Regions from separate parts of the Mesorhizobium sp. M0030 genome, predicted to be linked through region 2. Evidence: predicted binding sites of a transcription regulator. Region 2 holds the regulator's gene; each other region holds the start of a gene.
What was found. The regulator LexA, encoded in region 2, represses DNA repair genes until DNA is damaged. The targets are predictions, from matches to a motif close to TGTTCNNNNTGTGTTCNG.

Region 1: a site for LexA is predicted at 1,576-1,593, ahead of recA (recombinase RecA). Genes of this name have one in related genera too.
Region 3: a site for LexA is predicted at 2,027-2,044, ahead of uvrA (excinuclease ABC subunit UvrA). Genes of this name have one in related genera too.
Region 4: a site for LexA is predicted at 1,676-1,693, ahead of parE (DNA topoisomerase IV subunit B). Genes of this name have one in related genera too.

Annotation. Positions count from the first base shown of each region.
Region 1 is NZ_JAMYVE010000010.1:49,226-52,269, reverse strand. Features, by position in the region: gene alaS (alanine--tRNA ligase) at 1-142, opposite strand, end outside; gene recA (recombinase RecA) at 414-1,517, opposite strand; gene NKJ80_RS20060 (carbohydrate kinase family protein) at 1,800-2,744, shown strand; gene NKJ80_RS20055 (pseudouridine-5'-phosphate glycosidase) at 2,815-3,044, shown strand, end outside.
Region 2 is NZ_JAMYVE010000003.1:18,372-21,415, reverse strand. Features, by position in the region: gene kynU (kynureninase) at 1-441, opposite strand, end outside; gene NKJ80_RS07540 (GntR family transcriptional regulator) at 609-1,373, shown strand; gene lexA (transcriptional repressor LexA) at 1,579-2,361, shown strand; gene NKJ80_RS07530 (ComEC/Rec2 family competence protein) at 2,355-3,044, opposite strand, start outside.
Region 3 is NZ_JAMYVE010000010.1:178,842-181,885, forward strand. Features, by position in the region: gene uvrA (excinuclease ABC subunit UvrA) at 1-1,877, opposite strand, end outside; gene NKJ80_RS20720 (hypothetical protein) at 2,661-2,882, opposite strand; gene NKJ80_RS20725 (ATP-dependent Clp protease proteolytic subunit) at 3,029-3,044, opposite strand, start outside.
Region 4 is NZ_JAMYVE010000006.1:28,769-31,812, reverse strand. Features, by position in the region: gene parE (DNA topoisomerase IV subunit B) at 1-1,605, opposite strand, end outside; gene cpaB (Flp pilus assembly protein CpaB) at 1,863-2,768, shown strand; gene NKJ80_RS14215 (type II and III secretion system protein family protein) at 2,889-3,044, shown strand, end outside.

The DNA.
Region 1 (3,044 bases), on a different contig from region 2:
TCTTGAACTGCACCATGCCGGCATTGGTGAACATCAGCGTCGGGTCGTTGCGCGGCACGAGCGGGCTCGACGCGACGACCTCGTGGCCCTCCTTGCGGAAATAGTCGAGGAATGTCGACCGGATCTCGTTCACGCCACTCATGACTGCTGCCTTTTCGCGAAAACCGCCGGCGCGGCCGGCGGACACTGGTCTCTGCTTTTTAGAAGATCGACTTGGCCTTTTAGCGGGCACGCCCCACCCTGTCCAGAAACACGGAATTGGGCCAATCCGGCAACTGCCAAGCCGGCTTCACGCTGCCCAAAAACGAAAACCGCCGGCGCGAAGGCCGGCGGTTTGAAACGCAATACTAAAGAACTCGGTTACTTAAGCATCGGATAATAGACTGGATTTATGGCCGAACTCTGGCCGTGCCCTAAATGGCGCCGGATTCTTCCTCGAAGCCGTCGTCGCTTTCGCCGCGCTCGGGGCCGCCATTTTCAAGAAATTTCTCGGCGATCAGCCCGGCATTCTGCCGCAGTGCCAGTTCGATCTCGCGCGCCGTGTCGGGATTGTCGCGCAGGAACAGTTTGGCGTTTTCACGACCTTGGCCGAGACGCTGCGAATTGTAGGAGAACCACGCGCCGGACTTCTCGACCACGCCGGCCTTGACGCCGAGGTCCACCAATTCGCCGGTCTTGGACACGCCCTCGCCATACATGATGTCGAACTCGACCACCTTGAAGGGCGGCGCCAGCTTGTTCTTGACGACCTTGACGCGGGTCTGGTTGCCGACGACCTCGTCGCGGTCCTTGACCGAGCCGATGCGGCGGATGTCGAGGCGCACCGAAGCGTAGAATTTCAGCGCGTTGCCGCCGGTCGTGGTTTCCGGCGAACCGAACATGACGCCGATCTTCATGCGAATCTGGTTGATGAAGATGACCATGGTGTTGGAGCGCGAGATCGAGGCGGTCAGCTTGCGCAGCGCCTGGCTCATCAGACGAGCCTGGAGACCGGGCAGCGAATCGCCCATCTCGCCTTCGATTTCGGCGCGCGGCGTCAGTGCCGCCACCGAATCGACGACCAGCACGTCGATGGCGCCGGAACGCACCAGCGTGTCGCAGATTTCCAGTGCCTGCTCGCCGGTGTCCGGCTGCGAGATCAAGAGGTTTTCCAGATCGACGCCGAGCTTGCGGGCATAGACCGGATCGAGTGCGTGCTCGGCATCGACGAAGGCGCAGATACCGCCTTTCTTCTGGGCTTCGGCAACTGTGTGCAGCGCCAGTGTCGTCTTGCCCGAGCTTTCCGGCCCGTAGATCTCGACAATGCGGCCGCGCGGCAGGCCGCCGACGCCAAGCGCGATGTCGAGGCCCAGCGATCCCGTCGGCACGGTTTCAATCTCGACGACCTGCTCATTGGCGCCAAGCCGCATGATCGAGCCCTTGCCGAAGGCGCGCTCGATTTGCGACAGCGCCGCGTCCAGAGCCTTTGATTTGTCCACCGCTTTGTCCTCTACAAGCCGCAAAGAATTCTGAGCCATGATACATCACCCCTTGGTCGTCAATGAAGGCCGGACAATCCGTAATCCCTGCCCATTTTGTACTACTTTTGTTCTCGTTTGGCAAGAGGGGTCAAATAACTGAAAAACCATCTTTATCCGGATTTGTTCTTTTTTTGTCTCTTGGTTTGGTTTTCGGACGCGTTCCGCATTGGGCCAGACGCGCCGGCTGTTTCGATCGGCCGAATCGCCGGCTCGCCTGCGAAGCTCCGCCGCACAGCGTAGCGCTTGTGCGGCTCGAATAACAAAGGTCATATCGCCGGCATGGTGAAATCAGCAAAGATACTGGCGGTGGGCGGCGCCCATATCGATCGCCGCGGCCAGGTGTCGGGCACGTACGTGCCCGCGGCGTCCAACCCCGGCACGATGCGCGAGGATGTCGGCGGCGGCGTATTCAACGCGCTGCGCAGCCTGGTGCGGCGCGGCGTCTCGGCCTCGCTTTTGTCGGTGCGCGGCGGCGATGCCTCGGCCGAGACGGTTGCGCGCGCCATCACTGAGGCCGGCATTGCCGACCTGTCGGCGGTTTTCCTCGACCGCACGACGCCGAGCTACACGGCGCTGATCGATCGCGACGGCGAGCTGATCACCGGCTTTGCCGACATGGCGCTCTACGATTTGGCGTTCCCCAAGCAGATCCGCCGCTCCAAGGTGCGCGAGGTGGTCGCCGAGGCCGATGCGGTGCTCTGCGACGCCAATCTGCCATCAACGGCGCTGGAGCGGCTGGTGGGGCTCGCCGCCGGCAAGCCGGTGTTCGCCATCGCCATTTCGCCGGCCAAGGTGGTGCGGCTGATACCGGTGCTGAAGGAACTCGCGCAGGTCTTCATGAACCGGCGCGAGGCCATGGTGCTGGCCGGCGTCGATGCCAATGCCACCGAGCGCGAGACCGTCGACGGACTGCGCTGCAGCGGCCTCACCAGTGGCGTGGTGACGGCGGGCGACGGCCCGGTGCTAGGATTCGACGAAGCCGGCGCCTTCTCTATCCTGCCGCCGGCGCCGAGAAAAGTCGCCGACGTCACCGGCGCCGGCGACGCGCTGGCCGGCGCCACCATCGCTGCCCTGCTGCGCGGCCTGGCATTGCGCCAAGCCCTCCGCGAAGGCGTTGCCGCGGCGACGCTCGCCATCGAAAGTTCGGATGCCGTGCCGGCCTTCACCGCCGCGATCTTCACCGAGGCACTGGCTCTTGTGCCCGACGCGCAGGAAATGGCATGAGGGCGGCCAATTGCCATTGCCGGAGCGCGACGTCCAAGCGGACGCGCGGATCTCCGGATCGGAGACCATCATGACACCGCAAAGCGCCCGCCCCTTCATCGACATCCACGCGCCCGTGGCCGAGGCGCTCGCCGCTGGCCGCCCGGTCGTGGCGCTGGAAAGCACCATCATCACCCATGGCATGCCTTACCCCGACAATGGCGCCATGGCCGCCAATGTCGAAAAGATGATCCTGGACAATGGCGCGGTGCCGGCGACGATCGCCGTGGTCGCCGGCCGCATCAAGATCGGACTGTCCGA
Region 2 (3,044 bases):
CAGCCGCGTTCCCGGCCGGGTCGAGGCGACGCCTTCGGCCATGTAGAGGTCGGTCGGGAAACTGTCGCCCTCGGCAACGATGACCGACCGATTCGGCCGCATGCCGAGCGCGGCGTGCAGCAACTTGTAGATGTTGATCGAGGTTGTGTCGCAGACCACCGTCTGCCCGTCAGCCGCGCCGATCAGTCGTCCGAGCTGATCTCCCAGTTCCACCGGCATGTTGAACCAGCCAGCGGTGTTCCAGGCGCGAATGAGGTCGTGCGCCCATTCCTGCGTGGCGGCCTGCTGCAATTCGCTGAAGACGGCTGGTGACGCGGCACCCAGCGAATTGCCGTCGAGATAAATTACGCCTTGCGGCAAGACAAAGCGTTCGCGCATGGAGCGCAGCGGATCGGCGGCATCCATTGCTTCGATTGTAGCGAGATCGGGTGTCGTGCTCATGATCCGGCGCCCCTCCATGGACAAACGCGCGCGGCGGAGCCTGCCGCCCAAACATGCCGGCGATCTTGAGTGGTCGCCCTTGAACTGTCAAACATTATATATAATTCACCCATTGAAAGGCTTTGATATATAATGATCCGCCGAGCGTTTATGACTGATGGATCACGATGCTGGATGACGAGCAGACCTCGAAGACGGAAGTGGCCTATCGCCTGCTCAGGCGCGATATTCTTGCGACCCGGCTGGCGCCTGCCGCGCCGTTGAAGCTGAGCACGTTGCGCAACACCTACGGCATCGGCTGGACGCCGTTGCGCGAAGCGCTGTCGCGGCTGGAGGCGGAACGGCTTGTGACCGCCATCAGCAACCGCGGGTTTGCGGTCGCTCCCGTCTCTCGGGCGGAGCTCGAGGATCTGGCGCGTGCGCGGCTGGTGGTCGAACTGCCCCTGCTGGTGGAATCGATCGAGAAAGGCGACCGTGAGTGGGAAGACGCGGTCGTTGCCGCCCACTATCGTCTCTCACGGTGCGGGTCTGTTCTCGACGATCCATCGGATGATGCGGTCGACGCGTGGTACGAAAAACACGATGCCTTCCATGCGGCGCTGCTCAGTGCCGCGACATCCAGCTGGCTGCTGCGCTTCAATGCAACGATTTCCGACCAATTGCATCGCCATCACCGCTTTCTGGGTCTGGCCCCCACGCTGCGCGCCGCCGCCGGCCGCACGGATGGGCACCGGAAGGCCGTGGCGGCCCTGCGCGACGCCGTGGCGATCGAACACCATACCGCCCTGATGGAAGCGGCCCTCGATCGCGACGTCGAACGTGCGAAAACTCTGATGACCGCTCACATCGGCTCCACGCTGCAGGTCTATGCCCAGAGCGAACCCGGCGCGGATGCTGCGCAGCCCAGTCCGAAAGGGAAGCGGCGATCGTAACCGACGACGCAGGGCACTTTGTCTTCGTTTCACCCCGTTGCTGGCAACTGGGCGCAGGCGGCGCTCGCAGCGCCGAACGTTACGCTGAACAAAACGTCAACACATTCATTAAACTTTAAAAGGTTGCGGAACACAACTGGAACAGATAGTGTTTGTTCTGGGTTTGTTTTTTCCGATTCTGGTTTCAGAACCCTTGGGGGCCGCGATGCTGACGCGCAAACAACATGAGCTTCTGATGTTCATCCATGAACGCCTGAAGGAGAGCGGAATCCCGCCGTCCTTCGACGAGATGAAGGAAGCGCTCGACCTCGCCTCCAAGTCCGGCATCCACCGACTGATCACAGCGCTTGAGGAGCGCGGTTTCATTCGCCGGCTGCCGAACCGGGCGCGCGCGCTGGAAGTGCTGCGGCTACCCGACTCGATCGCACCAGGCCTCAATGCGGCGAGGAAGTTTTCGCCGAGCGTCATTCAGGGCAGTCTTGGTCAAACCGGCCAAGGGCAAGGCGGCCAGGGACAAGGCGCGATGGGCCAAGGCGGTCTCGGCCGCCAGATCAAGCCGGGCTCGCCGTCGCGTTCGATGTCGGCCGGCAATGACGATGCCGTTTCCGCGATTTCAATCCCGGTTATGGGACGCATCGCCGCCGGCGTGCCGATCGACGCCATCCAGCATCAGACCCATTCGATCTCGGTGCCGCCCGACATGATCATGGGCGGCGAACACTACGCGCTCGAGGTTAAGGGCGATTCGATGATCGAGGCCGGCATTTTCGATGGCGACACGGTCATCATCCGCAATGCCGACACAGCCAGCCCCGGCGAGATCGTGGTGGCGTTGGTCGACGATGAGGAAGCGACCCTGAAACGCTTCCGCCGCAAGGGCGCCTCGATCGCCCTGGAAGCCGCCAACCCGGCCTACGAGACCCGCATTTTTGGACCGGACAGGGTGAAGGTGCAGGGCAAGCTTGTCGGATTGATCCGGCGCTACTGAGCCGGCTTGGGTTTGTACTTTTCACGCTGGTTGTAAGGCGGCAGGCCGCGCGCTTCGCGGGAGAAGCGGCGTTGCTCGTGCCAGGGGCGATACGGCTTGTCGACGGCGAAGCGGATGGTTGGCGCTGCCGCTGCCGATTGCGGATCGAAGAAGACGGCGGCGCTGCCGTCGCGGGCCAGCTGTTTCTTAGTCACGACCAGCACCAGCGGGTCGCGGCACGGATTGTAGGCGGTGGCGTCATCGATGACGATCAGGCTCGCGAAGGCACAGGCCGGCCGCGCCGTCTTGCGGTCTTTCGCAAGCGCTACAATGGCTCCGGAAGGGTGCCGGGCGATACAGAGATCGCCGGTGCAATAGAAGGGCGAGCCGGGCGGCAGATCGAGCGGATCGAGATCGAACCGCGTATCTGTTGCCTCGAAAATCTCAGGTGGGATAATGGTTTCGGCCCGCAGCGCCCGTTTCCAATTGTCCGTGGTGAATTCGTTGGAGCGTTCGCGGTTGAGGGCGAGTTCGCCGCCACCGATCGGCATGGCCACCAGATGCGCATCCTCGGATATGAGCACGTCGGGCGTAAGCACCTGCGGCACCGTCAACAGGCCGGCCAGCGCGAAAGGCACGGCCGCCAACCTGAGCCAGGTGGTGGCCATGGTGGCGATGACGAGGGCGACCGCCACCAACAGCAC
Region 3 (3,044 bases), on a different contig from region 2:
CTGACACCGGGCGTGGCGACTTCGAGCGCGCCCGACAGATATTTACCGGTGATCGAGTTGGGATTGGCCATCACCTGCTGAGGCGTGCCCTGGGCGATGATCTCGCCGCCATGAATGCCGGCGGCCGGACCCATGTCTACGACATAATCGGCATGCAGGATGGCGTCCTCGTCATGCTCGACGACGATCACCGTGTTGCCGATGTCGCGCAGATGCTTGAGCGTGTCGAGCAGGCGGGCATTGTCGCGCTGGTGCAGGCCGATCGACGGCTCGTCCAGCACATAGAGCACGCCGGTGAGGCCGGAGCCGATTTGCGACGCCAGCCTTATGCGCTGGCTCTCGCCGCCCGACAGCGTGCCGGAATTGCGCGACAGCGTCAGATAGTCGAGGCCGACATCGTTGAGGAAGCGCAGGCGGTCACGGATTTCCTTGAGAACGCGCACCGCGATCTCGTTCTGCTGGTCGTTGAGATGTGGCGGCAGTTCGGTGAACCACTGGTCGGCCTTGCGGATCGACAGCTCTGTGACTTCGCCGATATGCTTGCCGGCGATCTTCACCGCCAGCGCTTCCGGCTTCAGCCGGTATCCCTTGCAGACCGGGCAGGGCGTCGCCGACATGAAGCGCTCGATCTCCTCGCGCATCCAGGCGGATTCGGTTTCCTTCCACCGCCGTTCGAGATTGGGAATGACGCCCTCGAACGTCTTGGTGGTCTTGTAGGAGCGCAGGCCGTCATCATATTGGAAGGTGACCTCGCGCTCGCCGGTGCCGCGCAGGACGGCTTCCTTGGCCTCTTCGGTCAGGTCTTTGAACTTGTCGCCGAGCTTGAAGCCGTATGCCTTGCCCAGCGCTTCCAGCGTCTGCGCATAATAGGGCGAGGTCGATTTCGCCCACGGGCTGACGGCGCCGTCGCGCAGCGAGACGTTTTCGTCCGGCACGATCAGGCTGGCGTCGATGGCGCGCTGGTTGCCGAGGCCGTCGCAGGTCGGGCAGGCGCCGAACGGGTTGTTGAACGAGAACAGCCTGGGCTCGATCTCCGGAATGGTGAAGCCGGAAACCGGGCAGGCGAATTTTTCCGAGAACAGGATGCGCTCATGCGTCTCGTTCTTCGATTTGTTGACCGAGTCCTCGCCGGTCTGGCTGGCGTCGAGCGGCCGGTCGGCGAACTCGGCCACCGCCAGCCCTTCCGCCAGCTTGAGCGCCGTTTCGATGGAATCGGCAAGCCGTGTCGCCAGGTCGCCGCGCACGACGATGCGGTCGACGACAACATCGATGTCGTGCTTGTACTTCTTGTCCAACGCCGGCACATCGGCGATCTCATAGAAGACGCCGTCGACCTTGACGCGCTGAAAGCCCTTCTTCTGCAGCTCCAGCAGTTCCTTGCGATACTCACCCTTGCGGCCGCGCACGATCGGCGCCAGCAGGAAAAGGCGCGTGCCTTCCTCGACCGCCAGCACCCGGTCGACCATCTGTGAAACCGTCTGGCTCTCGATCGGCAGGCCGGTCGCCGGCGAATAGGGGATGCCGACGCGCGCGAACAGCAAGCGCATGTAGTCGTAGATCTCGGTGACGGTGCCGACCGTCGAACGCGGGTTCTTCGACGTGGTCTTCTGCTCGATCGAGATGGCCGGCGACAGGCCGTCGATCTGGTCGACATCCGGCTTCTGCATCATTTCGAGGAACTGGCGCGCATAAGCCGACAGGCTCTCGACGTAACGGCGCTGGCCCTCGGCATAGATGGTGTCGAAAGCAAGCGACGATTTGCCGGAGCCCGACAGGCCGGTCATGACGATCAGGCTGTCACGCGGCAGGTCGAGATCGACATTCTTTAGGTTGTGTTCGCGTGCCCCGCGAATGGAAAGGTATTTATGGTCGGCCATCGCCGGTCGCCGCCTCAGGTCTGGTGTCAGTGGGATCGGCGGGTTTTCCCGGCCATTCCCTATGTAGGTATTTTTGCCGCCACGTCGAGAGACGCCACACTTCTCGACCAAAGCCGTTTAACCGTCTTTCGCGCGAACGGGCAAGCGGAAAGAACAAAGACCGAACACGCTCCTGACAAAGCTGTGCAGAAACTGACAAGGGTGTTTCAGAAACTGACCCTAACGTAAGCTCCCGACGATCACATTTTCCGTAACCGGCTATTCAAGGTTGACGCCGTCGAATCAGGGGCGCACTCTGCCGGAGTCAACGGAGCCGGCCGTCTTTGATGGCCTCGCCGCCCATAGCGGCCTGCGAGACGCCGCAGGTTTTTGCGATTTGTGCTTCGGATTGACACCTGTCGCAACGGACATAGGAGCGGAGCATGACGCCACCGGATAGTCCCTTGAGGCTCCACCTGCTAGTGGAGCCGCGGCGGGCATAAGTGCCAGGTAGTTTCGAGGCATTGAAGTGTATGTGTCCAAATGGACGCATCGCGACAATCCAACAAACCACCCGACAAACCGTGACCTGCCGAATCCCACAAAAATCAGAGACGGCTAGTCGGATCGTCGGCTGAACGCCGCGAAGCATCCGAAATCAAAGTCGGTATAACACTACCGGCAGTTTGGATTTGGAATCCAAAAAAAGCCCCGACCGTTAGCGGAAGCAACGGCGGGGCTGTTCTTTTGCGAGGAAGTCGTCGGCGCAGGCTTTCTCTCCCGTATAGTAGCTGGGAGAAGGGGCTACCGGCGCGGCGGCTTGATCCCACCCGTGCCGACATCGACAGTGATGCTGCCGGAAATCCTGACATCGGTGCCGCCGATCTTGAACGTGCCGTTCTCGCCGGCAGACAGCGCGTCGTCCGGCTCCGGCTGCGGCGCGGGCTTGGCGATGCGGTAGTCGCCGGTCACGCCGGGCAGGGCGCCTTTCCGCGACGTGCTGGTGCTGCCCCCGGCAAAGGCCATGCTCGATGTCGCCGCCGTGATGGCAATGGCTATGGTCAGTCTGTTCAGGTGGTAGCGCATGGCAAGACTATAGTGCCGCGCTCAAGGCGAGGCCAGACCAGCAGCGTTGCAATTGAGGGAACACCGGCCTGAATTCAATCCGCCGATCAGGCCGCTGCCTGC
Region 4 (3,044 bases), on a different contig from region 2:
GTAGCGCAAATCCTCGTCGCGGTATTTCGAGCGCGTGCCGCAACCGAGCGCCTGAATCAGGTCCGAAATCTGCTGGTTGGCGGCTAGCTTGTCGTTGCCGGCGCTGGCGACGTTGAGGATTTTTCCGCGCAGCGGCAGCACCGCCTGGCTGGCGCGGTCGCGCGCCTGCTTGGCCGAGCCGCCGGCCGAGTCGCCTTCGACGATGAACAGTTCGGCGCCCGCGGCGGCATTCTGCGTGCAGTCGGCGAGCTTGCCGGGAAGGCGCAGCTTGCGCACCGCGCTCTTGCGCGACACTTCCTTTTCCTGGCGCCGGCGCACCCGCTCGTCGGCGCGCGCAATCACCCATTCCAGCAGCTTGGAGGCTTCCTGCGGATTGTCGGCCAGCCAGTGGTCGAAGGGATCGCGGATGGCGGTCTCGACAATGCGAATGGCTTCGATCGTTGCCAGCCTGTCCTTGGTCTGGCCGACGAATTCCGGCTCGCGAATAAACACCGACAGCATGCCTGCCGCCGAGATCATCACGTCTTCGGAGGTGACGATCGAGGCGCGCTTGTTGCCGACCAGGTCGGCATAGGCCCGAAGCCCGCGCGTCAGCACATTGCGAAAGCCGGCCTCATGCGTGCCGCCTTCGCCGGTCGGGATTGTGTTGCAGTAGGAGTTGACGAAGCCGTCACCGCCGAACCAGGTCACCGCCCATTCCAGCGAACCGTGGCCGCCCTGCTTCTCGCTCTTGCCGGCGAAGATTTCGCGGGTCACCTGGAAATCATCGCCGAGCGATGCCTTGAGATAGTCCTTCAAGCCGCCGGGGAAATGGAACTCCGCCTTGGCCGGCGTCTGGTCCTTTTCCTTGATCAGCGATGGGTCGCAGCTCCAGCGGATCTCGACGCCGCCGAACAGATAGGCTTTCGAGCGGGTCATGCGATAGAGCCGCGCCGGCTCGAAGGCGGCGCCCTTGCCGAAAATCTGCTCGTCGGGATGGAAGCGGATTTTGGTGCCGCGCCGGTTGTGCACTTCGCCGAGCTGCTCCAGCCCGCTCACCGGAACGCCGCGCGAGAACCTTTGGCGGTAAAGCTGGCGACCGCGCGCGACCTCGACTTCGAGATGGTCCGACAGCGCATTGACGACCGAGACGCCGACACCGTGCAGACCGCCGGAGGTCTCATAGACCTTGCTATCGAACTTGCCGCCCGAATGCAGCGTCGTCATGATGACTTCGAGCGCCGGTTTCTTGAATTTCGGATGCGGATCGACCGGAATGCCGCGGCCATTGTCGGTGACGGTCAGAAATCCGTCGGCCGACAGCTCGACATCGATGAAGGTGGCATGGCCGGCGACCGCCTCGTCCATCGAATTATCGATGACCTCGGCAAACAGATGGTGCATCGCCTTGTCGTCGGTGCCGCCAATATACATGCCGGGACGGCGCCGCACCGGCTCCAGCCCCTCCAGCACCTCGATGTCGGCGGCGCTATAGCCCTCGCTGCCGTCCTTGGTCGCGGCAGGACGCTTCGTGGCCTGCACCAGCGGGTCGGCCGGGCGCGAAGGTGTCCGAGCCGGTTGGGGCTGCTTTTCCAGATTGCCGAAAAGATCGTTGTTGTCGTCCATGCCTACCATAGAATCCGGTGCCGCGAATCACCCGTCGATACTGCCACGCTTTTCGGCGCCAAGCGACGGAAGTTCCTGTTACGTTCGGGGATTAAACCCTTCTTATCCTAAAACCTTTCGATAACCAAGCCGGCGGAAATAGGTCCGTGCGGAGCGGCCGCGATTCCTGAATCTTTAACAAAGCGGCCTAGCGTAGCCTCAACAAAACAAAAGACCACGAATGTCAGGGGTTGGTTGTGAGGGGCAAGGCCATAACGATGATTGGCATCGCTGCCGTCTTCGGCGCGATTTCAATCTTTGCTGCGGATTTCTGGGTGAAAAGCCAGGCCAAGGCCGATGCCGAAGAGAAAACGGCGTCGATCCCGGCGCCCGCCGTCCCCAAGGTCGTCTTCAAGACCATCGTGGTGGCCAACGCGCCGCTGCGTTACGGCATGGAGCTTGACCGGGCGCAGCTCAGCGAAATCCCATGGTCCGAGGATTCGGTGCCGCAGGGCGCGTTCACCACAGTCAATGCGTTGCTCGCCGAAGGCAGCCGCGTGGTATTGTCGCCGATCGAGATCAACGAGCCGGTGCTGATCAGCAAATTGTCGGGGCCGAACGGCCGCGCGACGCTATCCAACATGATGACGCCCGGCATGCGGGCGGTGACAATCCGCACCGACGAGATCGCCGGTGTCGGCGGCTTCGTCATGCCGGGCGACCGGGTCGACGTGGTGCTGACACGCGATGCGGGCGAAATCCAGGAAGTGGCCAAGAACGCGCAGGGCGCTGCCGGATCGACCGTTACCTCCGAGATCGTCGTCTCCGACGCCAAGGTGCTGACCGTGGGGCAGGGCGCCGACGAGCGCCAGACCACACCGCAGATCGCCAATTCCGTCACCATCGAGGTGACGACCGAAGGCGCGCAGAAAGTGGCGCTTGCCCGCACCGTCGGCACCTTATCGCTGTCGCTCCGCTCGGCCGCAGACGGAGGGGCCGCCAAGGACGGCGTCACCACCATCTCGTCCTTCGGCGGGTCGGTCGCCTCCGGCGTCCAGGCCGCTGCCGGCGCGCTGTTCACTGCCGCGACCAAGGAGCCTGAGAAGCCGAAATTCAAGACGATCATCGTGACGCGCGGCACGCAGGTCGAAGAATACCAGGTTCCTGCGCGGGACCAGCAATAACTGCCGGTGGGGACCGGGCGAGGGGCGGGACAAATGTCGGGACTTCATGCATTTCGAACGACGAAAGGGCTGCGCCCAATGCGGGCGCTTGCGGTGGGGGCTTGCCTTGCCGCGGCCGTAATGCTCGGCCTCAGCGCGCCAGCCAAGGCCGACAACGATATCGTCCATGTCTCGTCGACAACGAATGCGTCGATCAAGGTGGCCAAGGGCAAGCCGAAGACGGTCATGACCAATGCCGCCTTCTACCAGATCGTGATCGGCGATCCGGAGATCGCC